DNA from 4 places in the Pseudoalteromonas sp. A41-2 genome. Region 2 is predicted to be linked to each of the others. Evidence: predicted binding sites of a transcription regulator. Region 2 holds the regulator's gene; each other region holds the start of a gene.
What was found. Region 2 encodes sigma-54, which starts transcription at its own class of promoters, with help from an activator protein. Its sites were predicted from a motif close to GTTGGCACGNNNNTNGNNT; they were not measured.
Positions count from the first base shown of each region.

Region 1 (7,591 bases), 380 kb from region 2:
TGAATGTTTTTCATTTTTTGCTTTATAAACAATCATTGAATCTTCGTATTCAGCCACACCCGCCTTACGTACATCACTTAATGCGTGCTCAGTGAGATTGACACGATTTTGAAGATCAATCAGTGTACCTTGCATTAAAAATTGACCGTCAGGGCTTGCGTAAAGTACCCCCTTGTCAGTAATTAGCTCTTTAAGGCCAGCAACAGGGCTTGGGTTTACTTTTTTAACCGTAACACCTAACTCAGCAAATTTAGCAATAATTGGCGCATCTACAGCGTCGGTGGTCGACACACCATTTGCAAACACACTTAAACTCGTACCAAGCAGTGCCGTGGCTAAAACTAACTTTTTCATAACTATCCTATATCCTGATCATTTATTATATAGACCGGTACATCTTTAAAAATCTTGCACTAAGCACGTGGATGATGTTGCTCGTGTACCGACTTCAATCTCTCATTCGCTACATGGGTATAAATCTGTGTTGTTGATAAGTCACTGTGACCTAACATCATTTGCACGACACGAAGATCAGCCCCATGATTCAGCAAATGCGTTGCAAACGCATGTCGAAGCGTATGCGGTGATAACGGCGATTCAACTGATGCCAAAATAGCATAGTGTTTGATACGATGCCAAAAAGTTTGTCGCGTCATGCCAATCCCTCTCTTAGATGGGAACACAAAGTCAGTTGCATGCTTGATCATCTGCGCGCGGCCAACTTTTAAAAAGCGCTCAAGCCAATACATCGCTTCTTCACCAAGCGGCACTAAACGCTCTTTATTTCCCTTACCTTTGACGAACACAACTGCTTGGCGCAAGTTAATTTGCTCCATCCTAAGCCCTACCAGCTCAGTGACGCGCAGACCCGTTGCGTATAAAAGCTCCAACATCGCTTTATCGCGCAGCCCCATAGGCTCTTCAATATTAGGCGCAGCGAGTAGTGCTTCAACCTCAGCCTCAGACAGAGTTTTGGGTAATGACTGCCCTGCTTTTGGCTGTGCAATATTCAGCATTGGCGAATCAGCAATGGCTTTTTCACGTACAAAGTATTGGTAAAAACGTTTAAGCGCACTGATGCTGCGCGCAGTGCTGCGTGATTTAAGCCCTAAATCAACTCGGTATGCCAAGTATGCTTCAATATCTTCACTGCTGACAGCCAGTAGATCTTTGTCTTTTAAAAACTGACAAAACTTATCAAGATCGCTGCGATATGCCATCAATGTGTTTTCACTGACCCCTTGCTCAAGGTACAAAATATCTAAAAACAGCTCTAAATGTTCGGCATTGTTTGACGTTATTGCTACTTTTTCAGCTGTGAAATTATTTTCAGCCACGCGTATTGTCATCCTTATCAAGGTATCAATTAAAAAAGCCTTACGGTAAAATAGTATCAAACTACAGGAAGATAGATACTAAAAGCAGCTTGAGTAACTATCATATCAAGCAAATAGACGGTGATAAATACGATGCAGATTGGTTTATTTTATGGTTCTACTACTTGCTATACAGAAATAGCGGCAGAGAAAATTCGCGATATTATCGGGCAAGATGTTGTCAGCTTACACAATATCAAAGATGAGCCATTAAAAAATGCAGAACAATTCGATTTCGTTATCTTCGGCATTTCAACGTGGGACTTTGGTGAGTTACAAGAAGATTGGGAATCAATTTGGGACGACATCAAAGAGGTGAATCTAAACGGTAAAACCGTGGCCCTTTTTGGCATGGGCGATCAGCAAGGTTATGGCCAGTGGTTTCAAGATGCTTTGGGTATGCTACACGACGAAATTTGCCATCAAGATATTACCTTCTTAGGTCTATGGCCTAACGATGAAAGCTATGAATTTGAAGCGTCAAAAGCTCTCACAAATGAGGGTAAACACTTTGTTGGATTGGCACTTGATGAAGACAGCCAATATGAACTCAGCGATGAACGTATTGCTAATTGGGTTGAGCAAGTGATGACTGAATACAGCGAGACCCTGTAATATTCACTCCCTAATTAAGTGAATTGCTGCATAACCCATTTATTTATTAAAACGCCAAGCATTGCTTGGCGTTTTAATGTCAGGCTATTCAACACGCTGCCAGTATTGGTTGCGGTAGAAAAAGGCGATATAACCGCGTACTTCAAGCACTTTTCCCTGTTCTTTAGGGGTGAGCTTTAAGGTGTAGGTTTTGCCATTATTAGGGTCAAGAATTTCACCGTCTTGCCAACTGCCATCGCCCGCTTCTTTCGCGCCATCGATAATGGCCATTCCCAAAATTGGCTTATTTTTTTTATCGCCTTTACATGCATCACATATTGCATCTTGTTTGGCTGGGTTAAGAATTTTTTCAACTTCACCAATAAGTACACCGTTTTGCTCACGAATGCGTACCAAAGATTTAGCTTCATTGGTTTCTTCGTCAATGGTTTTCCAAAGCCCGACAGGGCTCATTGCAGCGACGCTTAATTGAGAAAATAAAAGGGCTGATAAAGCGATTGTGAGTCGTAACATAAAATACTCGCATAAAATTTAAGGCCTTATTACTATATCAGGGCTTGGTAAAACACACCATTTTGCTATGATCAGAAAAAGACAACACATTGCGAGGGAACACAATGAGTCAATATACGTTACTTACCGGAGATATTGTCAGCTTCGACAATAATCAAGTCACCCCAATTAAAGCAGATGGCGAGATTAAAACAAACCGCTTTGGTGAGTCATTATTTATTCCGCATAGCGCTAAAACCGCCGTAGAGCTTGGTAAACTCGACGATAATTTATTTAACTTAAACAAATTAATGCGCTCTGGGTATGCCGACCCCTGCCCTGCCACACGCGTGCTAATAGAAACCAAAGACCCTTTACCTGATATCGATGGCTTATTGATAAAACGCCGTTTTAGTATCATTGATTTTTGCAGTGCTGAAATAGAAAAACAGCACACAAAAGCAGTCTTAGACGCCTTGCTTGAGCTTGAGCATGTTCAACAAATTCAACTTGATGAAGTAATGCAGCTGCAACCTCCCGTGCAATTAAGTGCAAAATAGAGGTACAATCAACGCATCAATATGCCATACCAATTCGCTTAATTAAGTGCGCTATTTTGGGGCGATAAAACCTCGTTGAAAACAAGGCAAAGGTTTCGTTATTTAGTTGCTCTCGGTAACTGCTCCTAGATTGCTCCTGCATTGCTCTGCATCCATGCAGTCGTAAATCAGCAATCTTTAACACAGGTCGCAACCGGTTTAATCCCTCAAAATAATTAAGCATTTTTTGCGAATTGGAACCATACGGCAGCTTCATTAGTAAAAGGAAAAACAATGAAAAATGCGCTATTTTTACTCTTTGCAACAACGCTGCTTGTAGGGTGTGATGAGTTAGAAGTCGAGGAAAGTCATGATTTTGGCAACCAGATGTATGAGAACAAGTATACATTGATAAACACCACCGCCTTAGAGGTTGACTACTCCATGGCAAATACCGACCTGTTTGGTAACGCAAGAGAAGTCAGTGATGCGCAATATTATGTAGACACGCTCGCATCAGGTTCATTACCTGTTGATATAACACACCTTCACAATGAACGACGCCGTATTTCATTTTATGTAGAAGATCACAGTGAAGCGAGCAACTTCGCAGAGCAAATGTATCAAGTGGACAACGACCAGCCTTACCATTTTGTCGCCTGGCAAAGTGCAGAAAAGCTGCGTTTAACGCTCATAAAACAGACTCAAAATAACAAAGAGGGCTTTTTTGCCGTCCGCTTTCTTGCCACCGAAAACATTCGCTTAAAAATAGAGAATCAAATAGTTAGCCTATATCAAAATCAATTAAGTACGTGGTATCACACTGATGACTGCGCAGATGATATTAAAGTCTCTCGACTGAATGATGAAGGTGAGCGTGTTGATGAATCAGTTGCCATTTGTCATGCCTCATATGGACACTCTTATACATTATTAGTAAGCGAAGATGGTCTACAAGCGAGCATCAGTGAATAGCAATTACGACCGTTTAGAGTAAAGTGATGACGGACTATTAATGGCTGGTATGCGTCACATTTTCAAATAAAAGTCCTTGCAAAGCGCACTATATTCAGCACTGTACGCGCCACTGTTTGCATGAATCGTTAAATGTGTTGTCGTTAAAGGGGCTGCAACCTGACTAAATAACATTAAACTGCGACTAGGTGCTTTTTTCTCGGTTGTTTTAACTAAACACAGGTGGTTTAAATACCAGCCTTCTTGCTCTGCAATGGCAATAAATTGCTCGGCCTCAGGACAAGGCAGTATCACATTGAGCAGAGTATGTGCATGACTCAGCGCACTACACGCTTTGATTAATTCGCTAAAACTCAATCCATCGGTGTGGCGCGCCGTATTACGTGCTGCATTATCGCCTTTAAGGCTGGCATTGAAATAAGGTGGATTAGTGATAATTGCATCAAAGGGGGTTGCTGCTTTAAAAGACTGCACAGCCCCTTGATAAAGCATAATGTCAGGCCAAGGGCTATTAGCAAAATTAGCGCGAGCATCAATACACGCGTTAGCCTCTATTTCGATAGCGTTAACAACCGCCTTCGGCGCACGTTGTTTTGCCATTAAAGCAAGCAACCCGGTGCCTGTGCCAATATCAACAATTCGTGCAGCATCGCTTACATGTGCCCATGCCCCCAACAAAATCCCATCTGTTGAAACCTTCATCGCAGTGTGAGTTTGCCCTATCGAAAACTGTTTAAACACAAAACCTGACATTTTTTCACCTTTTCATTCACCAACAGCTGGATAGCGCGTATAATTAACGCCAATTGTCCTCTATTTATGTCACTCTATGCAATTTTCTGAATTTGATATCGATAACAAGCTGTTAAATGCCATTAATAAAATGGGTTTTGATACGCCAACCAGCATTCAACAACAAGCGATCCCTGAAGCATTACAAGGGCGCGATATTTTGGCATCTGCACCCACAGGTACCGGTAAAACAGCCGCGTTTTTGATCCCAGCTATTCAATACTTGCTTGATTTCCCTCGTCGTGACCCTGGTTTTGCCCGCGTACTTATTATGACTCCTACTCGCGAGCTTGCTTATCAAATCCATGAGCATTGTGAACAGCTTGCTGAGCAAACACACCTTAAAATAGGTGTCGTGACGGGCGGCATTAACTATGGAACGCACAAAGAAATTTTTGAGAACAATAACGACATTCTTATCGCGACACCTGGGCGCTTAATGGAATACCTCGAAACCGAGAATTTCCATGCTGAAAATGTCGAAATGCTTATTTTAGACGAAGCCGACCGCATGCTCGATATGGGCTTTCGTAAAGAAATGCTGCGTATTTGTGATGAAGCCAGAAATCGTCGTCAATGTTTTCTATTTTCAGCCACACTGGAAGGTGACAGTGTTGAGCTTTTCGCTGAGCGTATTTTAAATGATCCTGCGTTACTAGAAGCAGAATCGTCGCGTAAAGAAAAAGCAAAGATCCACCAGTGGGTTCACTTAGCCGACGACTACAACCATAAGCTTAAAATGTTAGTCGATATCTTAAACGGCGATGATATCCATAAAGCGATAGTGTTCGTTAAGACCCGTGAACGCCTAGAATCATTAATTGGTGCGTTAAATAACGAAGGACTGCGCGTTGCTTGGTTACGTGGTGAAATGCCACAAGATAAACGCATGAAAGCAATGGAGAACTTCCATTCTGGCCGCAATAAAATATTGGTAGCAACCGATGTGGCTGCCCGTGGTATTGACGTGGCAGATATCAGCCATGTGATTAACTTTGATATGCCTCGCACCGCAGACATATACGTTCACCGTATTGGACGTACTGGTCGTGCAGGCAAAAAAGGAATCGCGATTTCATTTATCGAAGCGCATGACGTTGCCATTTTAGGCAAAGTTGAGCGTTACATCGAACAAAAACTAAAGCGCCGAGTAATCAAAGGGATAGAGCCGCAACACAAAGAAGCAAAAATCCCTTCTAAAAAGAAAAAAGATCCAGCAAAGATCAAAGCGAAGAAAAAGGCAAAACCAAAAAAGAAAAAGTAGTGCGTGCTTAATATGCCTTGTTAATAAAAATGCCGAGCCTGTCTCGGCATTTTTATCGCTGTTATTTGCCGTGTCTTTTTTACTGAACTATGTGTAATTACTTCACATACAGTTTCTTCAAAAAAAATAAAACCTATAAAAATCAACAAACTAAAATTGGAACAGAATTTGTAATTGTTCATACAGAGTTCAATTTGTCATTATTGCGAGGGAATTGTATGAGCCGTTTCAAATTATCTGTTGTCGTAACCCTATTTAGCTGTCTTTTTTTATTGGCTTGCGCCACACAAGTCAGTGCCAACACCCATGTTTTAACAACCAGTACTTCGGCGCAACCGCGATTACAGCAAGTGGCTTTAAAGAAACTAACGAATAACCGCAATTTTAAAATTGAAAACTTACAGGTTATTGTAAATGGCGATACGATTGAATTATTAGGTTCAACGGAAACGGGGTTTCAACGTGCGCTGGCACAAAAGTTCTTAGAACACAGTCAGGGTGTCAGGCATGTAAAAAATAACCTTAAAGTGAGCAAACTAGAGAGTTGAACACTTTAAGGTTATTGCAGCTAACGCACGGCTGCGGTAAGCGGGTTATTCACCACTGGCTTTTAAATTAATAAATTTCGCAAGCTCTTCAGGCTGACCAACCAGCATCATGATTTGCTGGTTGATTTGCATCATCGACTTGCCTTCAGGTAGGCGTGCCGATAAAGACAATTTTGATAAACCACTGGCAAAGTTTTTAATCGCAGTGTCTAACTCCGCACTTACAGGAGCTTGTTGTAATTGCATTGCCACAACTTGCTCAAGGTCATCAAGTGTCATGCCTTGCGCTTTTAAGAAGCTTTCGACAACAGTTTTAAGTTCACCGTCGTCGTTGATTTCAAGCTCGATACTGCGCGGCTCTAATTGGCTCATTGCCGCCATCATTTTTGATTGTTGCTGTAGTTGTTGCTCTAAAGTGAGCTCAGCCCCATTCGCAGCATTTTGTGCTTGGCTGATTGATAAAGATGCTTCCATCAACGCCGTTGAATTTGCTAAACCAAGATTAAAACGTACATCAGCCACTTCGCTTGCCTTCACGTTAAGCGCAAACTTGCTATCACCTGACTCTTTGTTGTAATCAAGCGATGAATTCACGTTGTAACTCGTTGCGGCAAGCTTATTATTCGCACTGTCTGGAAGTTGCGATAAGAACTCATCACTAAAGCGGAAATTTGTCATCACGAAGCCCGTGTGGGGTGGGATCGCATCAACTTCGTAACCCGTCACTTCAATATTGTCGATAGTGGCAATGGTTTCATCGCCTTCAATGCTTTGCACATTTATACCAGACAACTGCATGCTACTACTGAACACACTTGCTGAAATATCGCTGTAAGTGATATCTACACCACTTTGGCTTGATAAAGCGCTTAGTTGCTTATCAACAACCTTTTTCACTTCCTGTGTTGCTGTATAGTTTGCGTAAACGACGCCACCTACAGCTGCAGCAACAACGGCTGCAATTACTAACTTTTTCATTTTATTTCCTTT
Region 1 covers NZ_CP065231.1:824,906-832,496, reverse strand. Annotated here, with positions in the region: gene dsbC (bifunctional protein-disulfide isomerase/oxidoreductase DsbC) at 1-354, opposite strand, end outside; gene xerD (site-specific tyrosine recombinase XerD) at 414-1,301, opposite strand; gene fldB (flavodoxin FldB) at 1,470-1,991, shown strand; gene IT970_RS03895 (DUF2147 domain-containing protein) at 2,076-2,504, opposite strand; gene IT970_RS03890 (hypothetical protein) at 2,609-3,043, shown strand; gene IT970_RS03885 (hypothetical protein) at 3,317-3,997, shown strand; gene IT970_RS03880 (tRNA1(Val) (adenine(37)-N6)-methyltransferase) at 4,052-4,750, opposite strand; gene srmB (ATP-dependent RNA helicase SrmB) at 4,827-6,053, shown strand; gene IT970_RS03870 (BON domain-containing protein) at 6,272-6,601, shown strand; gene IT970_RS03865 (hypothetical protein) at 6,647-7,579, opposite strand.
Region 1: IT970_RS03870 (BON domain-containing protein) is a predicted target of sigma-54. The motif match lies at 6,209-6,227, and genes of this name have one in related genera.

Region 2 (7,591 bases):
TTGTTGTAGCGGGTAATCTTGTTCAAAGGCTTCTGGCATTGGCGTCCTTACAACTGAAAAAATAGCTTAAAATCTGACTCAGCAAATACAGCATAGTTGCTAAATTTAGTATTTGCAGGGATATCGCCGCACTGAGATAAATTTACTAAGAAAAATGTATTTTAGAGAAGCGAGCGATATAAAAGTAGGATATTTAACAGGAATTTTAAATACCCAATGCAAGTTTAACGTAAACAGTCAAGGCTTAGCAAATGCTATTCTTGTTCATGAAAGCGTTGTGCAATTAATTCGCCTATTGCATTGAGTGCTGCGTCAGCATCGGGGCCTTCACACACCACACGGACTTCTTTGCCTTGGCTGCTCTCGAGTAACATTAAGGCTAATACACTATCGCCTTCGGCTTCTTTATCGTCTTGGTAAAGCGTTATTTTAGCATCGAATTGCAGTGCAAGTTGTGCCAAAACCGTGGCTGCTCGTGCATGTAAACCTAGCTTATTTTGGATTAAAAAAGTGTCTTCAGCATGCATCGTCGTTGCCTATTGGGTATCTTGCTCGCGGTGGCGTATTTTCACGTTTGCGTGACTTTTCGAAAAGCTCTCACCAATGGTTTGCGCTAAGTAAACCGAGCGATGTTGTCCACCTGTGCAGCCAATCGCAATGGTTAAATAACTGCGATTATTTCGCTCTAAGTGAGGAAGCCATGTTTGTACAAAGGTTTGAATTTGCCATGTAAACTTTTGCACTATGCTGTGACTAGCAAGGTAATCTTTTACTGGTTGGTCTAAGCCTGTCAGTGGTTTTAGATCCGGTTCCCAGTGTGGATTCGGTAAAAAGCGAGCATCAAATACGTAATCAGCTTCTTTTGGAATACCGTGCTTAAAGCCAAACGACATAAAAGTAATAATGAGCTTTTTGTCTTTTTTACCCAGTATTTTTTCGCGAATAGATTCGGCAAGCTGATGTACGCTGAGATCGGTCGTATCAATCATAAAATCGGCACGGGTGATCAAAACATCCAGTAATACTTTTTCTTGTTTAATCGCTAAATCAAGCGGCAGCGAGTCAATCGATAATGGGTGTAAGCGGCGAGTTTCAGAGAACCGTTTGATCAGTGTTTGATCATCACTATCTAAATAAAACAACGTGGGTTTTGCAAAGCCCGGTAAATACTCAAGAATATCGTTAAATTCTTGCTGTTCTTTCGGCAGGTTACGCACATCGATACTTACAGCAATTTTGTCGTAATTATCTGACACACTGCGTACTAACGAAGGAAGTAGGTTTACAGGAATATTATCAACGCAGTAATAGCCTAAGTCTTCAAGTACTCGTAAAGCGACCGATTTACCTGAACCAGAGCGACCGCTGATAATAATTAATTCCATTTATGCCTCTGATGCAATGACTTTAAACAGATCACTATCTGTTTTAGCACTGCGTAGCTGTTTACAAAATTCTTTGTCTTTAAGTCTATCAGCAATTGTTGATAAGGTCTTTAGATGAAGTTGACAGTCACCATCTGGTACGATGAGTGCGACAAAAATATCCACTGGACGATTATCAATTGCGTCAAAATTTATAGGTGACTCACTCACAATTACAAATGCGTGTGGCTGATCTGCACCGCTCATACGACCATGTGGAATCGCAATACCTCGGCCAATACCTGTGCTGCCCAATTTTTCTCTGTTCAATAGGGCATTGAGTATATCTTGCTGAGATAAATGAGGGAGCTGCTCATGAGCCAGTTCGCTGATAAATTCGAGAATTCTTTTTTTGCTATTAAAAAGGACCGCAGCTTTGCTGCAGTCCTGGTTAGTAAGTGAACTAAGTTTCATAATTTAGTGTCGAGCTAATTTCTCTTTGTGTTTAATTACTTGACGATCAAGTTTATCGATTAACGAGTCGATGGCTGCATACATATCTTGGTGTTCAGTAGAGGCAAATAACTCGCCTCCGTTTACATGTAAAGTTGCTTCTGCTTTTTGGCTTAGTTTTTCTACATCTAGAATGACATGAACATTATTAATGTGGTCAAAATGCCTTTCTAGTTTCGCAAACTTGGTGTTTACATAGTCTCTTAATGAATCTGTGATTTCTACATGACGACCAGTTAAATTTAGTTGCATAAGCATTTTCCTTCTATGTAAAACGTCTAAATCAGACTCTTACGCTGATTCGACGGAGGTATTGCTAGAGACTCTCGATATTTTGCTATTGTCCGTCTAGCTACTTTAATTCCTTGCTCAGCCAATATATCTGCAATTTTGCTATCACTCAATGGTTTAGCTGTGTTTTCTGCGGCGATTAGCTTTTTGATTAAAGCGCGAATTGCCGTAGATGAACACTCACCCCCATTTTCAGTGCTTACATGGCTGGAGAAGAAATATTTCAACTCAAAAATTCCCCGCGGGGTATGCATGTATTTTTGTGTTGTTACTCGCGAAATTGTTGATTCATGCATTTCGACCATTTCTGCGACATCATTTAATACCATGGGTTTCATGGCCTCAGGACCATGTTCAAAGAAAGCCTGTTGTTGTTGAACAATACAGTTAGTCACTTTTAATAACGTGTCATTACGGCTTTCTAAGCTTTTAATAAACCATTTTGCTTCTTGTAAATGAGAGCGAATAAATTGGCTATCACTGCTTGATTTTACAGAACGTGACATCGCCGCATAGTGGCTATTCACTCTGATTTTCGGCATGCAGTCTGGGTTTAGTTCAACTACCCAACGGCCTTTTATTTTTTTTACGGATACATCGGGTATCACGTATTCAGATTCTTCTCTAACAATGGTATCCGCAGGCTTTGGATTTAAGCTGTGGATCAATGTCATGACTTCTTTCAGCTCACTTTCTTTAAGCTTAGTCTTTTTCATCAAAGTGCGATAGTCACGACTCGCTAATAATTCAATATGTTCTGATAACACCATTTTAGTTTCAGCTAAATAGGGGGTGTCAGCATCGAATTGGCGTAATTGAATACACAAACATTCTTGTAAACTACGTGCGCCAATACCGACAGGATCGAATAATTGGATTCTTTTTAAGACAGCTTCGACTTCATCAAGTTCGATTTCTTCTTCATCGTTATTTTGATTGAAGCTTTCAACAATGTCTTCGCAGCTTACGGTTAAAATACCCGAATCATCAATTGCCTCAACAATCGCAACGGCAATCGCTTCGTCTGTTGGGCTGAATGGAGTCAGTTGTAACTGCCACATTAGGTATTCGTGGAGAGTTTCGGTTGATGCGCCTTGGTAAATTGATTCATCTTCAGGCATTGGACCTGAGGAACTTGATGGGGCAGCACTCATGTACTCATCCCACGTAACATCCATTGCTAAGTCGTCACTTACGGTGTCTTTGTTGAGGGCATCACTGCTTTCTTGCTCGTACTCGCTCGCAGCTTCGTCAGCCGACGCGCTTAGTTGGGTATCGTCAGATTCGGCTTTCTGCTCGTTCTTGCCAATACTCTCTTCTGCATAATCTGCTTCTTCAACTTCAAGCAAAGGGTTAGAGTCTAACGCTTCTTGAATTTCTTGCTGGAGATCCAATGTACTGAGCTGCAACAAACGGATAGCCTGTTGCAGTTGTGGAGTCATTGTAAGTTGCTGGCCCATGCGCAGCTGTAATGATTGCCTCATGTATCCCTAACAATCCTTTTTAGTCTTATCAAACAATAGAACGATGCCGTTAACTATTTATTTGATTTATTGTCATTGTTATAAGTCTAGCAGATGCTCTAGTCGGTGGCGTATTTAAAGCCTGAATTGCTCGCCTAGATACACATCGCGTACAGTTTGGTCGGCTAACACATGTTCAGGTGTACCTGATGCAATTAGCTCCCCATGAGAAACAATGTAGGCTTTTTCACAAACATCAAGGGTTTCTCTCACATTGTGGTCAGTAATTAATACACCAATACCACGATTTTTTAAGTGCTCAATAATTTTCTTTATATCTAACACTGAAATAGGATCAACACCAGCAAAAGGCTCATCGAGCAAAATAAATTTAGGGTCAGCGGCCAGTGCACGTGCTATTTCAACACGACGGCGTTCACCCCCTGACAATGCCATACCTTGGCTGTCACGAATGTGTTGAATGCTAAATTCATCAAGTAAACTGTTAAGTGTTTCTTCGCGGCCTTGTTTATTGAGATCTTTACGGGTCTCTAAAATGGCCATTAAGTTTTGATAAACAGTCAGTTTTCTAAAAATCGATGATTCTTGTGGCAAATAGCCAATACCTAAGCGAGCGCGGCTGTGCATTGGCAATAAGGTGATGTCGTTATCATCAATGCTTATTTTACCTTTGTCACTGGGCACTAATCCCACAATCATGTAAAAGGTGGTTGTTTTACCTGCGCCATTTGGCCCAAGTAAACCGACAATGCTGCCAGCTTCTACCTCAAGGCCTACATTTTTTACAACTTGGCGACCCTTATAGCTTTTAGCTAATAGCTCTGCTTTTAGTGTGCTCATGGCTGGCCTTCATCGTTCTTTTTGTTATCAACAGGCACTAAAATAGTGTGTACACGATCGGTCGAGTTTTCATCTTTCTCGGCACTTATCAGTTGCTGTTCCATATCGTATGTAATGCTCTTGGCACTGACTTTTTGGCCTGCTTGAGTCACTTGTGCATTGCCAACGAGTGTTAATAAGCGTTTAGCAACATCGTATCGAACTTCTTCAGCACTGGCGCTCATAATAGTGCCGTCAGCTTGTTTTTCTTCAAAGTAAGCGGGCTTTCCTGTGGCAATAATTAATTCAACCGTGCCTTCAACTTCACCTGCATGTGCTTCGAGTCGATCCGCTGTAATACGACGGTTACCATGTATGATCTCGACATTATCTTCGAAGATACCAATGCCATTTTTTAGCTGACCTTCTTGGCGATCAGAGCTAATGCTGATTGGTGTGCCAGCCTGCTCAGCAGCTGCGCCAGAAAACGCAATCAATAAGCTTGGGATCAGGAGTAATTTCTTAAGTTTATTGGTCATAGTATATGGTTCGTGTATGGTTAGTTAACTCAACAATTTCGGCTTTTAAATCGGCTTTTAAACCTTTACCGGTAATTTTTAAATTCGGCCCTGTCAGCGTGACAGGTTGCTTAGAAAACATGGTCATTTTGTCAATGTCGATGTTAATGTTCTCAGCTTTAATATCTTCGATCATGCCATTATGGGTAAGGTTTTTAGCAACCACATCCCCTTCGAATACAAGCTGATCGTTTTCATATAACGTGGCTTCTTTGGCTTTTACTTGCCAAACTTGCTGATCACCGTAAATGGTGAAAATGGGTTGCTCAAAAAAGGTAAACCCGAGCTGTTGATACAGCTCCATTTTAGCTGCGGCCACTTTATGACTGATTTTACCTTGATCATCATAGGCTGTTTGCTTTAATGCGATTGCGGTGTAATCAGGTGTAGCGATAATCTCGTCTTCACTGAGCACTGTGTTTGTCGGTTGATTAAAGTACGGATACCATAACCAAACCATGCTACAAACAAAAACAATACTTAGTAAAATACGGGCTATATTCATGCGCTCGTTCCATCGCTAGTTAGCGGTTTGCCATTTTCTAGCATTAATAAATCAGTTAGTTCACGCACAGCTCCAAAGCCACCAGGTAACAGGGTGGTGTAATGAGCCAGTTTTTTGATTAATGGATGAGCATCATTAACAGCAACGGCAAATCCGACTTTTTCCATAACCGGTAAGTCTGGACCATCGTCACCAATATAGGCAATTTGCTCATCTGTTAAGCTAAGTTTATCTTTTAACTCTTGATAAGCAATGAGCTTATTCTCTTGGCCCTGATAAATATGTTGTACCGTAAGGCTAGTCATTCGCTGCTGAACTATTTGTGAATGGCGTCCCGTGATTACGGCCACCTGAAAACCACTATTGATAAGGGCTTTAATGCCGAATCCATCTTTTGTATTGAAAGCTTTAAGCTCTTCGCCTTGATTGCCCAAATAAATACGGCCATCTGAAAAAACACCATCAATATCACAAATAAGCAGTTTTATTTTTTGAGCACGTTGACTCACGTCTGTGCTTACTGGTTGGTAAAGCTCAGCAAATGTCATGCTTAAAGTACTCCTGCTTTTAAAAGGTCTTGCATGTTAAGCGCGCCAATGGGGGTGTTGCTTTTGTCGATTACAATCAAACCATTAATACGTTTACGTTCCATAATATTAAGCGCTTCTGCGGCCAGCATATCAGCGTGTGCAGTTGTGCATGAGCGAGTCATTACTTGGCTAATTGCGGTGCTGTGAATATCAACTCGTTGCTCTAAAATACGACGTAAATCACCATCAGTAAAAAGTCCCGATAGTGTGTTGTCATCACCAACAATTGCAGTCATACCGAGGCCTTTAGCCGACATTTCAATTAATGCATCTTTGATACTTTGTGATTCATTAACAATGGGAGTGGCCTCACCTGCGTGCATAACATCACTAAGACAAAGTAATAAACGTTTTCCTAAGCTTCCGCCCGGGTGAGAAAGTGCAAAATCGTCTGCTGTAAAGCCTCTTGCCTCAAGCAGTGCTACAGCCATTGCATCGCCCATGACTAGCGTTGCCGTTGTGCTGGCTGTTGGCGCAAGGCCCAGTGGGCACGCTTCTTTGCTTACTTTAATACACACATGTACGTCAGAAAGCGTGGCCATTGTTGAGTCTGGGTTACCTGTTAGCGAAATCATTTTTGCGCCAATGCGCTTAATGACAGGAATAATACTGACAACTTCGCTCGTTTCCCCTGAATTTGAAATGCACATAACCACGTCATCACGGGTAATCATACCAAGGTCACCGTGGCTTGCTTCACCTGGGTGAACAAAAAATGCAGGTGTTCCTGTGCTGGCGAGTGTGGCAGCAATTTTATTACCTACGTGGCCTGACTTGCCCATGCCAATAACGATAATTCGCCCAGTACATTGGAACATTAATTGACAGGCATTATTGAAATGCTGGTCAATGTATTGATCAATTTCTTTTAATGCTTGCGCTTCAATTTCGAGTACGCGCTTGCCTTGCGCGATAAAGCTATGTTGCGTCATTGATTATCCTATTTGGCTGAAAATATAGCCTTGATATGCAATAAATGCGACTAACAAAAAGCCACCTTCAATTCTATTGATACGACGTGCACCTTTTAAGTTCAATGACATGGCAATTAACACAATGGTGGCCGCTATCATAATAAGTGCATCGCGGTTAGCGGCTGATGGGTCGATAACCGATGGATTAATAATACCTGCCAGTGGCAGTACAGCCAGCAAATTAAAAATATTTGAGCCAACAATGTTGCCCAGTGCTAAATCGTCTTCATTTTTTAAGACACCTGCAATACAGGCAGCAAGCTCAGGTAAACTAGTACCAATAGCAATAATTGTTAAACCAATAACCAGATCAGAAAGACCAAAATATTTGGCAATATCAACCGCCGAACCCACTAGAAAGTGTGAGCTAATTGGTAGCAAAATCATGCCGACCACAAGCCATAATACTGCCGAACGCGTGCTGACATTATCGGGTACATCTTCACAGGCTTCACTAACAAAAGGGTCATCTT
Region 2 covers NZ_CP065231.1:447,642-455,232, forward strand. Annotated here, with positions in the region: gene mgtE (magnesium transporter) at 1-39, opposite strand, end outside; gene IT970_RS02155 (HPr family phosphocarrier protein) at 255-527, opposite strand; gene rapZ (RNase adapter RapZ) at 537-1,385, opposite strand; gene ptsN (PTS IIA-like nitrogen regulatory protein PtsN) at 1,386-1,838, opposite strand; gene hpf (ribosome hibernation promoting factor) at 1,842-2,129, opposite strand; gene IT970_RS02175 (RNA polymerase factor sigma-54) at 2,156-3,652, opposite strand; gene lptB (LPS export ABC transporter ATP-binding protein) at 3,767-4,492, opposite strand; gene lptA (lipopolysaccharide transport periplasmic protein LptA) at 4,489-5,010, opposite strand; gene lptC (LPS export ABC transporter periplasmic protein LptC) at 5,000-5,554, opposite strand; gene kdsC (3-deoxy-manno-octulosonate-8-phosphatase KdsC) at 5,551-6,102, opposite strand; gene IT970_RS02200 (KpsF/GutQ family sugar-phosphate isomerase) at 6,105-7,076, opposite strand; gene IT970_RS02205 (calcium/sodium antiporter) at 7,080-7,591, opposite strand, start outside.

Region 3 (7,591 bases), 520 kb from region 2:
AACACAGAAGTTTGTTGTTGACCATTATTGACATTGCTTACCATAATTTTTGACCTATACATTACCCAACATATGCCTATATATCGGCGGGCACAGCGGATACTTTAGCATAAATATAAAAAATTAAATATTCACTTGCACAGACTCAACACCATCCACACGTGCATTTAATACTTTACCTGATTTTTTGTTTTTTACACGTACTAATTCGTCTAATGTGCCATCTTCAAGCGCAATACCTGTTGTTTTGATCCTCAAGCCACGCAGTGAAGCATAAATAGTCACATTGTCGCCTTTACACACCATGCAAACATGGCTCATTACAATAGGCACACCACTGCGAATATTGCGCTTGCTACGACTGCCGACAAGCATTGATTTTTCTTGAACATATTGCGTTCTTACAAACTGCTTAGGTTTCATCTCTAAGCGCAAATGCTCTGCTCTAATTACTTCACCGCGTGCTAAATTGGTTGTTACGACAACAACGGGTTCCAGCTCAATAATGCGAACATGCACATATTGAGTCCAACTATTTATGTCATCGCATTTAAGTTGTACGGTAACCTGCCGATTAAAAGGAGGTTCTGTCGGTAATGTTTTATTTAATGGCGATTCACACAATCTTTCTGGAATACGGCTATCAAGTGGTAATGCACTTACTTGCGGTGCCGTATCGAGATCGGGGATCTGCTCGCTGACAAAATCAATAGCGATTTGTTGAAGTTGCTCGTTATTATACACTTCAGCTTGTAGATGCGTGGCAAATAACAAGCTAGAAAGAAAATAAAAAACACTGTATCTTCGGCTTTTTTTTAACAAACTCATATTGTTTCGACTATGCTTATTGTTGAAAACAAGGTATAAATATTTTGCGTCAAAAAACAGACGCTTCGTAACCTTATGTAGCTTTAACACAAAGTAAGCAATTATTGTTCCGGCTCTGGTTGTTTATCTTTAGGAGATTGAAATGGCAGGCATTTTAGACTCAGTAAACCAGCGTACACAGTTGGTTGGGCAAAACCGCCTTGAATTACTATTATTCAAACTCAGAGGGCGACAACGCTTTGGTATTAACGTGTTTAAAGTAAGAGAGGTTCTACAATGTCCACCGCTTACAAACATGCCAAAATCGAATGCTTATATTCGTGGTGTTGCACACATTCGTGGTCAAACCATTTCTGTTATCGATTTATCAATGGCTGTTGGCGGTCCTGCCATTGAAAATATCAAAGATAGTTTTATTATCATTGCGGAATACAATCGTTCAGTGCAAGGGTTCTTAGTCGGTGGCGTAGAGCGCATCGTTAATATGAACTGGGAAAAAATTATGCCGCCACCTTCAGGTGCAGGGCGTTACTCTTATTTAACCGCGGTCACTGAAATAGAAAACGAACTGGTAGAAATCTTAGACGTCGAGAAGATCCTTAACGAAATTTGCCCTGTTAACACTGAAGTAAGTGCGGATGTGATTGGTGAGGGAGAAATCCAAAAAGATTTAGGGGAGCGAATCGTTTTTATTGCTGATGACTCGGCCGTTGCGCGTAATCAGGTAAAACGTGCGTTAGAACCTCTCGGTGTACAAACTGAACTCGCTAAAAATGGTAAAGAAGCTTTAATACGCTTACGTGAAATAGCAGAACTTGATTGTGTAAATAATATTACTGAGCGAGTTGGCTTGTTAATTTCAGACGTTGAAATGCCAGAAATGGATGGCTACACCTTAACCGCAGAAATTAAGGCCGATCCAAAATTATCACCTTTGCATGTAATCTTGCATACATCACTCAGTGGTGTTTTTAATCAAGCGATGATAGAAAAAGTGGGTGCCGATGATTTTATTGCAAAATTTAACCCAGACGAATTAGCGACTGCCGTTAAAAAGTGGGTTCATTGTGATTAATTATTTATAGGTGGTATTACTTTGGAAAATAAGCACTTACAACAAAGCGAATACGATCAGTTCCGCTCTTTTTTAGAGCAACAATGTGGCATTGTACTAGGCGATAACAAACTTTATTTAGTGAAAAGTCGCTTGGCGCCATTGATGGCGCGTTTTAATGTTGAGTCATTGTCACAGTTGGTAAGTAAAACCTTGAGTCCTCACGAGAGGCAGCTTCGTGCCGCAGTGGTTGATGCAATGACAACAAACGAAACTTTGTGGTTTCGTGATCAATACCCATTTGAATTGCTTAAAACTAAACTTTTCCCTGAATTCAAAGAATTGCGTCGTCCAATTAAAATTTGGTCAGCGGCAAGTTCATCAGGTCAAGAACCGTATTCTATTGCCATGTCGGTTGCTGAGTTTCAATCTAAGCAACCTGGCGTTTTAAAAATGGGCGCACAAATTATCGGCACAGATATTTCTAATACTATGCTTGATATGTGCAAAAACGCAGAATATGACTCACTGGCTTTGGCACGTGGCCTGTCTGTTGAAAGACGTCAAAAGTTTTTTAAAGACAGTGGTAACGGTATGGCTCAAGTAGTTGATCCAATAAAGAAAATGGTCAGTTTTAGGCATTTAAACTTATTGGATTCGTATGCCTTGATGGGTAAATTTGATATTATTTTTTGCCGTAATGTATTGATCTACTTTGCACCCGAAGTAAAAGCAAAAATTATCGCGCAATTTGCGCAAGCACTTAATCCAAAAGGGTACCTGTTTTTAGGCGCTTCAGAGTCAATGGCTGGCCTTAGTGACAGTTTTGATATGGTGCGATGTAATCCGGGTATCATCTACCAGAAAAAGTAATCTTTCCTTAGCAACCTAGTTCTTAGGTTGCTAATTTCATTATATATCAACACCTTAATTATAAAATAATCATGCTTAATTTTTGGCTTACCTTTTGCATTAGCTAAGGAGAGTCAAATTTTTGGAGATGGTTATGGCTATCAGTTTTGATAAAGCATTCGGTGTGCATCCTCATGCCATGTTGATCCGTTCACAACGCGCTGAGTTATTAGCGACAAATATCGCTAATGCTGATACGCCGGGCTATAAAGCGAAAGATGTCGATTTTGCATCCGCATTAAAAGCGGCAAAAAGCAACCAGCACGGCGGCAATAGCATGGTAAGAACGGATGAGAAACACCTTGCCGGTGGCAGTCGATTTGTTGGTAATTCAGAAATGTTTCGTACGCCAAATCAAGCAGATACAGGTGATGGTAACTCTGTTGATATACAAGTGGAACGAAACTTGTATGTACAAAACTCATTAGAGTATCAGGCAAGCCTGCAATTTATGAGTAGTAAAATTAAAGGCCTTAAAAAAGCCCTCGGTAGTCAAGGAGCTTAATCATGAGTTTATATAATGTTTTTGATATTTCGGGCACGGGTATGAGCGCACAAAATGTTCGCTTAAATACCACAGCAAGTAATATTTCGAATGCAAATACAATTAGCTCAAGCCAAGACCAGACATACCGAGCGCGCCATCCTGTGTTTGCTGCTGAACTTACAAAAGCGTCAGCATCGCAAAGTAATCCGCAGGGCTCTTCTGTTGGCGTTAAAGTATTAGGCATTGTAGAGAGCGATAAGCCGCTACAAATAGAATACAACCCGAATCACCCCAGCGCGGATGAAAATGGGTATATCTATAAACCAAATGTCAACGTTGTAGAAGAAATGGCTAATATGATTTCTGCCTCTCGCTCTTACCAAACAAATGTGCAAGTTGCTGATGCAGCTAAGCAAATGTTAAGTAAAACACTGTTGTTAGGACAACGGTAATCGAGGATAAGTTATGAGTAACGACATCAGCTCTGCATCATCATCCTATATGGATAGCTTGCGTTGGAATGAGACAAACACGCCAACAGCAAAAGAAGACAGTAATACACTGTCTCAAGAAGATTTCTTTTCGTTGTTAACGCAGCAGTTGTCGTTTCAAGATCCGAGCAATCCTGCTGATAACGATCAAATGATTGCGCAAATGACGAACTTTACCATGGCAGAAGGTATTTCAAATTTAAACACAAAATTTGAGTCACTCACTGCATCCATGACATCAAATTCGGCATTACAAGCGTCAACGTTAGTGGGTAAGCAAGCATTGCTTGAGTCAGAGACTATTGACTTTGATGGCGAAAATTTAGCTAAAGGTTCCGTTGTGGCAGAAACAACTGTTGAATCTCTTACGTTAAGAATCACTGATTCGACGGGACAATTAGTTCGCACTATTGATTTAGGATCGAAATCTGCCGGTGCTCACCGTTTCGAGTGGGATGGTAAAGATGGTGAGGGCAATGTTCTTCCTGAAGGCGAATACAATATTAGCGCTGAAGGCTTCGTAAATGGAGACTACAGCAGCATGCCTCTGGCAACCTTTAAGAACATTGAAAGTGTCAATATTAATGGCAGCAGCGGCATTATCGTAAATACAAAAGAGGGTGCGGTTAGGCTAACTGATATAGCTGAAATCGCATAATTAAAAAGGTTTGGGTTAGCTTAGGCTAAGAGATAGGTTAGAGGTGAGTTATGAGCTTCAATATTGCATTAACAGGTTTAGCAGCCGCACAAAAAGATTTAGACGTAACGGCAAATAATATTGCCAACGTAAACACAACGGGCTTTAAAGAGTCGCGTGCTGAGTTTGCTGATGTGTACGCATCGTCAGTATTTAGTTCTGGTAAAACAAAAAACGGCGACGGTGTTAAAACAGCAACGGTTGCACAACAGTTTCACCAAGGGTCGTTATCATTCACAAATAACTCACTTGATTTAGCAATCACAGGGGAAGGTTATTTTGCGATGAGTGATGACATCGCATCACAAGACTTTACATATACGCGTGCGGGTGCATTTAAATTAAATGCAGATAACTTTGTTGTTGATGCCAATGGTAACTACTTGCAAGGTTTCCCTGTTGACCCATCAACGGGTAATACGACGTCGGTAAGTTTAAGTACTACTTCACCGATTCAAATTCCTGATGCTTCAGGTTCGCCTCGTCATACGAGTAATATCTACAGCTCAATGAATTTAGACGCACGTGTCGATACGCCAACAACGACAACCTTTGATCCAACTGATAGCACGAGCTATAACTCGTCTACTTCAACAACTGTTTATGACTCATTAGGTGAGCCGCATGTTGTACAGTTATTTTTTGTAAAGCAAGACCCTACAGCAACGCCAAATACGTGGGAAGTGTACGCCACAATGGATGGTCAAGCGTTTGATGCTTCAGGTGCTGCAACGGGCACAGGTGCACACACGCCAATTGATACACTTGAGTTCACGGCGGCGGGTTTACCGAACGTAACCGCTCCAGAAACCACATTTGATGACATTATTTTGCCTTCAGATGCTTCGACAGGTTTATCGACACTACTTGGTAATGGCGCACAGTTCCCGAATGAAATCACGGTTAATTGGCGTGATGAAGCAGGCACCGCTAATAAAGTGCCTACGCAATACGCTAGTAACTTTGAAGTAAAAGCACTTGAGCAAGATGGTGCGACAGTCGGTCGTTTAGCGGGCATTGATATTGGTGCAGATGGAAAAGTAGTTGCTTCATACAGCAATGGCGATACTTCATTCTTAGGCCAAGTGGCTATGGTGCGCTTTTCAAACTCTCAAGGCTTACAACAAGCAGGTGACACTTCTTGGAAGAAAAGCCTAACCTCGGGCGAGCCTATTGCGGGTGAGCCCAACTCAGGCACATTGGGTTCAATTAACTCATCAGCACTTGAGCAATCAAACGTTAACTTAACGAATGAGCTGGTTGACCTTATCAGCGCACAGCGTAATTTCCAGGCGAACTCACGTGCCTTAGAAGTTAACTCAACATTACAACAAAATATCTTACAGATCCGTTAATTTTAGCGGCTCTAAGCTTAATCCGACACGAAAGGCTGCCCCCTCTATTGGCAGCCTTTTTTTATTTTCCTTTTCTTATTTCCGCGTCAATTTTACTTTGGCACTTTTATTGCATTTCATAGTTATCGTATTTTTAGTGAGTCAATGTTATGGACAAAATGGTCTACATTGCCATGTCTGGTGCAAAGCAAAGCTTGCGTGGCCTTGAATTAAAGGCAAACAACTTAGCAAATGCAAACACCACTGGCTTTAAAGCTGATTTTGCACAAGCACGCTCAATGCAAGCATTTGGCGAAGGCTTGCCATCGCGTGTATTCGCAATGCAAGAGCGCCCAGGTTCTAACATGGAGTCGGGTGGTTTTGTTGAAACAGGCCGAGAACTTGATATTGCCATGAGTGATCGGGGTTGGTTAAGCGTACAAGATGCATCGGGCAATGAAGCCTATACCAAAACAGGCACGCTGAATATTACTCCCGATGGCGCATTGATGACCAGTCATGGTCGTCAAGTTATTGGCGAAGGTGGCCCCATTATTTTGCCTTTACCAATCGAGAAGATTGAATTTAGTTCTGATGGGTCAATTCAGGTGCGTCCACAAGGGGCACCTGCAAACTTTTTAGAAGTGGTTGATCGTTTAAAGGTAATCGAAGCCGATAACAATCAACTAGAAAAAGGCAATGATGGCTTATTTAGGCCAAAGCCAGACATGTTGGTAAATGATTTATGTGGGTTTTGCGACATTTCAAATAATGTAAAAGTGCTTTCGGGCACCCTTGAAATGTCCAACGTTAACCCCGTACATGAAATGGTCGATATGATCAGCAATCAACGCCAATTTGAATTACAAGTTAAATTGATGAAAACAGCGGAAGAAATTGATGAACGTCAAGATCAGCTGTTACGCATTGTTTAAGATGACTGAGAGGGTAGAGTTATGAATCCTGCATTGTGGATCAGTAAAACCGGGCTTGACGCCCAACAAACCGATATTTCGGTGATCTCAAATAATCTCGCGAATGCCAGCACGGTCGGTTACAAAAAAAGCCGCGCCGTATTTGAAGATTTACTGTATCAAAATATTAATCAGCCAGGTGGTCGTTCCTCACAAGACACTGAAATGCCATCAGGTTTGATGTTAGGCGCGGGTGCGAAAGTGGTTGCTAACCAAAAGAACTTTTCACAAGGTAACATGCTTACCACTGAAAATTCATTGGATTGGATGATTTCAGGACCGGGCTTTTTTGAGGTCTTACTCCCAGATGGCAATATCGCTTATTCGCGTAATGGTCAATTTACCACCGATGAAGATGGCCGCATTGTTACCGCGGGAGCCGGTTTTCCTGTGCAACCAGAGATGAATGTGCCAGACGATGCACAATCAATTACGGTATCACAAGATGGTGAAGTGTCGGTGCGTATCTCAGGCCAAGCTGACAATGTTGTTATTGGTCAGCTAACTATCAGTGATTTCATCAATCCATCTGGCCTTGAGCCTATGGGTCAAAACCTTTACACCGAAACGGCTGTAAGTGGGGCTCCTGTGCAAGGTAATCCCGGTATTGATGGTTTAGGAACTGTTGTACAAGGTTCACTTGAAACTTCAAATGTGAATGTAACAGAAGAGCTCGTTAACCTCATTGAAACACAGCGAATTTATGAAATGAATTCAAAAGTGATTTCGGCTGTTGATGAAATGCTTAGTTACATTAACCAACAGTTATAATGGGTAGGAGGCAGCATGCGTAACATTATCTTAGTCACATCAA
Region 3 covers NZ_CP065231.1:963,258-970,848, forward strand. Annotated here, with positions in the region: gene flgM (flagellar biosynthesis anti-sigma factor FlgM) at 1-44, opposite strand, end outside; gene flgA (flagellar basal body P-ring formation chaperone FlgA) at 124-828, opposite strand; gene IT970_RS04460 (chemotaxis protein) at 971-1,903, shown strand; gene IT970_RS04465 (CheR family methyltransferase) at 1,925-2,755, shown strand; gene flgB (flagellar basal body rod protein FlgB) at 2,889-3,299, shown strand; gene flgC (flagellar basal body rod protein FlgC) at 3,302-3,733, shown strand; gene IT970_RS04480 (flagellar hook assembly protein FlgD) at 3,747-4,430, shown strand; gene flgE (flagellar hook protein FlgE) at 4,481-5,824, shown strand; gene IT970_RS04490 (flagellar basal body rod protein FlgF) at 5,974-6,738, shown strand; gene flgG (flagellar basal-body rod protein FlgG) at 6,760-7,548, shown strand; gene flgH (flagellar basal body L-ring protein FlgH) at 7,564-7,591, shown strand, end outside.
Region 3: IT970_RS04490 (flagellar basal body rod protein FlgF) is a predicted target of sigma-54. The motif match lies at 5,921-5,939, and genes of this name have one in related genera.

Region 4 (7,591 bases), 520 kb from region 2:
TATCCAATTTGGTATTGGTTCAGATTCATCATTTAAAGGTGATTCTAAATCGAATCAATCGAACAGCTTATTTGGTGATATTTCAGTTAATGTTATGCGAGTTTTGCCGAACGGTAACTTAGTGATCCGTGGCGAAAAGTGGCTTACTTTAAATACCGGTGAAGAGTTTATTCGTCTTGAAGGTTTAGTGCGTCCCCAAGATGTGACAGCAGATAATACGGTGACTTCAAACCGAGTTGCGAATGCGCGCATTCAATACTCAGGTAAAGGTCAACTTCAAGAAGCGCAAAGTGCGGGTTGGTTAACTCGCTTCTTTAGCAGTTCTATTTTCCCATTTTAGAGGATACAAATCATGAATGGGTTTAAATACATTATTGCTCTTTGCTTAATTAGCGTACAGTTTTCTGTTCAGGCTGAGCGAGTTAAAGATGTGTCTATGGTTGAGGGTGTACGCTCAAATCAATTAGTCGGTTATGGTTTAGTGGTGGGTTTACCTGGCACGGGCGAGCAAAGTCGTTTTACAGAGCAGAGCTTTAAAGCGATGTTAAATAGCTTCGGTATCACGCTTCCTGCGAACTTAAAACCAAAGATTAAAAATGTTGCAGCCGTTGCTGTACATGCCGAGTTACCCGCGTTTAGAAAACCAGGTCAAACCATTGATATTACCGTGTCTTCAATTGGCAGTGCAGGAAGCTTACGCGGTGGTACGTTATTACAAACCTTTTTGAAAGGGGTTGATGGTAATACGTATGCCATTGCACAGGGCAGTTTGGTCGTGGGGGGCTTAGGCGCAGAAGGTGCTGATGGCAGCCGAGTGATTATAAACACTCCCACCGTTGGCCGAATTCCGAATGGGGCAACGGTTGAGCGCGCTGTTAAAAGCCCGTTTATGCAAGGTGACTACATCACCTTTAATTTGAATCGTCCAGATTTCACAACGGCAAAGCGCCTAGAGCAAACTATTAATGATTTAGTTGGGCCAAACAGTGCTCAAGCAATTGATGCAGCGTCTGTACGTGTCATTGCACCGCGCGATGCATCGCAGCGCGTATCGTATTTATCAACGCTTGAAAACTTAGAGTTCACACCGGCTGATACTGCGGCAAAAATTATTGTCAATTCACGTACGGGCACCATTGTTATTGGTAAAAACGTAAAATTACAGCCAGCTGCAATTACCCACGGTGGATTAACCGTGACCATTGCTGAGCAGCAAAACGTATCGCAGCCGAATGCACTGAGCGAAGGCGAGACGGTGGTGACAAACCAAAGTATTATCGATGTTAATGAAGATGATTCTCGCGCTTTTGTGTTTAATCCAGGTATTAGCCTTGATGATTTAGTGAGAGCGATAAACGAAGTTGGTGCCGCCCCTGGTGACTTAATGGCTATCCTTGAAGCGTTGAAAGAGGCGGGAGCCATAAACGGGCAACTTGTTATTATATAATCAATTAAAAACGCGCTGAGCTCAGCGCGTTTTTTCATTTTTACCTTCCCTCAATCTGATAAACCCTCTTTTGGCGTAATTATTGCATTTGATTATGCATTATTAATTATTGTGTCAAAAAGCTGATGGATACGAATCATCTCGACAAGCAAAACTTTTTTGATTTAGGCAACTTAGACTCATTGCGTCAAAGTGCTCTAAAAAGTGATGCCTCTAGCGATGCGTCAAAAGAGGCGCTGAAAAAAGCGGCGGCACAATTTGAATCTATCTTTACGCAAATGCTGCTTAAAAGCATGCGTAAGGCTAATGAAGCATTTGAAGATAAAGACAGCCCATTTAACTCGAGTGGCGTAAAGTTCTTTGAAGAAATGCATGATCAACAGCTTTCAGTTGAGTTGTCTTCTAACGGCTCATTGGGTTTGGCTGATCTTATTGTGCAGCAGCTATCGCCCGACGGTAAGAAATTTACTCCTGGTTCCGTGTTAAGAACAACCGCGGAGTTTGATAGCGATAAGCGTGTTCGCGGTAATCAAGAAGCTAAGCCAGAAACACACTCAATGGCTGAAGTTGCCACTGATGAGCAATCAGAAAACCGCTTTGAAGATGCTGAGTCTTTCATTAGCTCTGTTTGGGAGCACGCAAAAAATGCGGCTGAAAAAATTGGTTTAAACCCTGCTGTGATGGTTGCTCAAGCTGCGCTTGAGACGGGCTGGGGTAAGCATATTATTAGTAAAGCGGATGGCACCAGTAGTAATAACCTTTTTAACATTAAATCTGATAAGAGCTGGCAAGGTGACAAAGCAAGTAAAGTTACGCTTGAGTTTGAGCAAGGTGTGCCTGTTAAAAAGCATGCAAGCTTCCGTTCTTATCAGTCAATTAAAGACAGTGTGAATGATTTTGTGGATTTCTTAAATGAAAACCCACGTTATCAAGACGCACTAAAAAACACCGCAGAACCTGCAGCCTTTTTAGATTCGTTACAAAAAGCAGGTTATGCAACTGATCCAAATTATGCCAACAAAATTAAGCAGGTATTGAAGCGTGTTGAGCTTCAAAGCGTCGCTGCTTCATTGGTACGTTAAGGAGTAAGTCCTCATGTCATTCAGCTTATATGACATAGCAAATTCAGGTGTAAGAGCGAATTCTGAGCTTTTACAAACGACCAGTAAAAACATAGCCAATGTAAATACAGCGGGTTATGTTCGTGAGCGCACTGAGTTCAGCACCATGATCGACAACCAAGTTGGTCGGGGTGAAACGTATCGTTTACTCAATGAGTTTGCTCAAAAACAGCTAAATCGTGACACGTCAAATAAAGCATTTTTTGATCAGTTTGTAACAGAAGCAAGCCGAGTCGATAGCTTGTTTTCTGAAGAGTCGAATAGCTTATCAACCAGCATTAACTCGTTTTTTAATAATGTTCAAGAAAGCTTAAATCAGCCTTCATCGACGGTGGCGCGTTCGCTGGTTATGACAGATGCACAAAACCTGATTGATCAAATGGACAGGCTTTCAAGCATCGTGGTTGACCAGCAGACTGTTGTGAACGAGCAATTAGAAATTTTCTCGGATGAAGCAAATAACTTGATCCAAAGTATTAGCGAATTGAACTCTAAAATTGCCGCGGTGCATGGGACTGATCGTGAATCAGCGTCTAGCGGACTGTACAACGAGCGCGACAAAGCAATTCGTGACTTATCAGAACTCATTGATGTAGAAACTCTCAACGGTAATAACGGTGAGAAACAAGTCTATTTGGGATCTGGTCAAGCATTAGTGATGGAAAGCGGTACATTTAACCTGTTTTCATTTACTGGCGATCCCGATCCTAGCTTTAGAGAGCTACATTTAGATGTTAATGGTGGCAAAGCCGTGCCGCTTGAGGTTGATGTAAGTAAACTTAAAGGCAAAATAGGCGGCTTACTGTCATTTCGTGATGACATTTTAGTGCCAGCCCAGAATCAATTAGGCCAAATGGGCTTAGCCCTTGCTGATGCCTTTAATCAGCAAAACCGTCTTGGTATGGACGCAAATGGTGAAATTGGTGGTGATATTTTTGCCATTCCAACGGTGAATGGTTTTGGTTATCAAGCTAATACTGGTTCATCGACCATGACGGCAACACTTGAACCTGGTAAGGGCAGTGAGTTGCCTGCCAGTGATTTTATAGTTACTTACACCAGCGCATCGACAGTTGAAATTCAGGCAATCGATAATAAAGGTGAACCGGTAGGCACCGCATCAACAGCAAATGTGGTTGGCGGTGTGATTGATTCATCAACGATCACCGGTGGCGAAGCCTTCGGTTTACAGCTAAATGTGTCTGGTACTGCAAACGCAGGCGATCAATTTCAAATTAAATTAAATTCACAGGCAGCAACAAGCTTAGAATTGGCAACAGAGCGTCCAGAAGATTTAGCGCTGGCATCACCCATTCGCACCGCAAATGATATTAATAATAACAGCGACGCGAGTATTTCAGCTGGAACTGTATCAGATATTGCCAATTCAAGTGGAATTGCGGTTGGTCCACCACCGAGCTTAGCAAACGGTGATATTACCCTAGTAAAAACCGCCAATGCTAACGAATATCAAATTACCGACGGCAATGGCACCAGTACTTTTACGATTACGCCACCTGCAGAAAATATTCTTGCGCAAGCGGGAGCACCTTACGATACTTACGGGTTTGATTTTAATATCGAAGGTACACCTGCAATAGGTGATACGTTTACTGTTGAGTTCAATGAGGGTGGTTTCGATGATAACCGTAATGGTTTATTACTTGCCGACCTACAAAATGGTGAGTTAGTGCGTCAAAACGTTGAAGCGAGTAGCACGGCTGATAATCATCAAACATTTAATCAGGCTTATTCGGGGATCGTAACCGATATTGGTGTTATCACTAGTCAAGCGCAAACGAACGGCGCAGCATTTAATGCGCTCGCAGAGCAGTCTGAAGCGTGGTACGAATCTCTGTCAGGTGTAAACCTCGATGAAGAAGCTGCCAATTTACTGCGGTTCCAACAATCGTATGCGGCATCAGCACAAGTACTTGCAACAGCGCGTACTATTTTTGATACCTTATTAAGTGCGGCGAGGTAATTATGCGTATTTCAAATAACATGATGTATAAGAATAACCTTAACTCTATTCTTAACAGTCAACAAAATGTCAGTAAAGCACAAGAGCAAGTCAATACGCAAAAGCGCGTATTAACAGCCGCAGATGATCCTTCTGCTACAGCACGTGCATTGCTTTACAGTGACCGCATTCAGGGTAACGAGCAGTACAGCAAAAACATTACAATGCTAACGAGTCGATTAACCACAGAAGAAAGTGTACTGCAGAATATTAAAGGTGCACTTGAATCTGCCTATACCTTATCAATCCAAGCAGGTAATGGCGCTTATAGTGATATTGACCGCGAAGGCATTGCTGAAGAAGTAAAAGCACTGCAAAGTACCGTGCTTGATTTAATGAATGCGAAAACAGAAGACGGTAAGTATATTTTTTCTGGTTATCAAGATAATACCCCTGCTTATTCTTATGATAGTACATCGGGTAGTTATCAATATGGTGGCGACCAAGGCCAACATAAGATAAAGGTCGCAGAAGGTGTTGAAATAAAATCAAGTGACAATGGCTATGATACTTTTGAAAAAGTCGATGCACGTTTAAATGTGGTGTCGAACGATGGTACAGTTTCAGGCGGCATAACCAGTTCTAAAATATATGTCACTGAGCAAGCTGAGTTTGATAAATTTCACAAAGCCAATTACAACGCAGATCCGACGGCAGCAGCCAATGCGAATACCCTGAGCTTTATTACCACAACTGGCACCCCAAATACTTTTGTGGTCGAGCTTGGCGGAACCGCTATTGACAGTGGTAGTTTTGAAAACGGTAAAATAATCTACCAAGGTATGGAAATTTCTGTTGAGCCAGTTGCTAATGGGCAGATTGACGTTCAATTAGAAGCCCCACAAAAAGAAAACGCCCTCAATACTTTAAATAGCTTAATTGCGGGGCTCACCAATCCTGATTTAACTCAGGATGAGTTTGACCAAGTATTGGCTGATGCAATAGTGCAATTAGAGAATGCTAAAAATAAGGTGTCGTTGGTTCAAGCTGGCCTGGGTGGCAGGTTAAATACGGCAGAAAAAATAGAGCAATCAAATAGTGATTTAGATATTAGCAATAAAGCAGCGAAAGCAGAGCTTGTTGAGCTTGATATGGCAGAAGCTATCACTGAACTCACTAAACAAGAAACGGCGCTGCAAGCATCACAAGCGACTTTTGGTCGTTTAGCAAACCTTTCGTTATTTGATTATTTATAATTTCCCCCAAGCTAAGCTCATTTTTTGAGCTTAGCTTTTAAAAACCACTTTTAAAATATCCCTTTCTACGTCATTTAAGTATTCGTTTTTATTTCTTTAGACTTAATGTCACCCAATTTTTTACTGCTTGTTTGCTGTGGTTTAATTTTAAACAGTAAAAAGTTGATGTTTTTTACTGTTTAAATTCATAGTATTAGAAATATTTTTAAATTTTTTATAAAAATAGCTAAAGGATTTTTTGAGCGGACCGATAACTTAATTAACCAAGCAGCGTAGCAAATAACCGCTACCGCTTAATTAGAGTAAGTTTGAGAGTAAATGATAAGTTTACTTCGGGAGAAATATCATGGCACTTTATGTAAATACAAATGTTAGTTCATTAAACGCTCAAAGACAATTAATGAATTCAGGTAACTCACTTGATACTTCGTTTAAACGTTTATCATCAGGTTTTCGTATCAACAGCGCAGCTGATGATGCAGCAGGTCTACAAATTTCTGACCGTTTAACATCACAGATTAATGGTCTAAACCAAGGTAATCGTAACGCGAATGATGGTATCTCTCTAGCGCAAACAGCTGAAGGTGCGCTTGACGAAGTAACATCAATGTTCCAACGAATTCGTACTTTGGCGCAACAAGCATCAAACGGTTCAAACACAGATGAAGACCGTTTGGCTATTCAAGAAGAAATTCGTTCACTATCTTCTGAGGTTAATCGTGTTGCTGCTGATACAACGTTTGGTGGTCAAAACCTACTAGATGGTAGCTACGAAGCAAACTTCCAAGTGGGTGCTGATGCGGTGCAAACTATCGGTTTTAGTATGCAAAATGTAGGCGGAACTGCTAACACAATGTCTGCAAACGGCGGTTTCACATTATCAGGTATCGCAGGTATTGCATCTGCAATTTCAGGTAGCGTGCTTGCTTCAAGTGTTGCAGGTGTGAGTGATGCAGGTGGTACGGCAGCTGCTTCAACATACACTTATTCAGGTGTATTTACTGAGACAGGTATTAGTGTATCTACTCAAGGTAATGCGCAAGCTGTGTTAGCAGGTATGGATGCAATGATTGCGGTCGTAGATAAGAAGCGTGCGGAATTGGGTGCTGTACAAAACCGTTTTCAGTCAACAATTCGTAACCAATCGAATATCTCTGAAAACCTAAGCGCTGCACAGTCTCGCATTAAAGATACAGACTTTGCTCAAGAGACAGCTAACTTAACGAAGATGCAAATCTTACAACAAGCTAGCCAAACAATCTTAAGCCAAGCAAATCAACGTCCACAAGCGGCATTAAGTCTTCTAGGTTAATAGTTAGCTTAAAGAATATGAAGTCAAAATATTGACTTAAAGAAAAAGCGCCTTTGTCTAATGGGGTATTAACAAAGGCGCCAAGATAGGATTATAAAGCGGAGGCGCTCAAAATCCTGACAGTAGTGTTCTAACATTTGTAAGAACATAAATTACTAAGCACAGATTATGCCATAGTTTGTGTTGATTTAACCCACTCTTAAACTTATCTCTTTATAAGGCTCCTTTGGAGCCTTTTTTCGTTCTCTTTATTATCTTTTTAAATAATTGGCCTACTAATTGCTCTACTTATCTCAAGTTAACTAACTAACCCGCAAAGTGGCAGTTTTTTGCCCCAGGCGACTTAGGTTTGCCGCTGTAACGAGTCACTTTGTCAAAATCACTTTTGAAGTGACTAAACTTTGACAGATAAGAAGAGAGTTTATTATGGCTTTATATGTAAATACTAATGTTAGTGCGTTAAACGCACAAAGACAATTGGACAGAACAGGT
Region 4 covers NZ_CP065231.1:971,165-978,755, forward strand. Annotated here, with positions in the region: gene flgH (flagellar basal body L-ring protein FlgH) at 1-340, shown strand, start outside; gene IT970_RS04505 (flagellar basal body P-ring protein FlgI) at 353-1,447, shown strand; gene flgJ (flagellar assembly peptidoglycan hydrolase FlgJ) at 1,573-2,529, shown strand; gene flgK (flagellar hook-associated protein FlgK) at 2,543-4,552, shown strand; gene flgL (flagellar hook-associated protein FlgL) at 4,555-5,787, shown strand; gene IT970_RS04525 (flagellin N-terminal helical domain-containing protein) at 6,134-7,099, shown strand; gene IT970_RS04530 (flagellin N-terminal helical domain-containing protein) at 7,526-7,591, shown strand, end outside.
Region 4: flgJ (flagellar assembly peptidoglycan hydrolase FlgJ) is a predicted target of sigma-54. The motif match lies at 1,517-1,535, and genes of this name have one in related genera.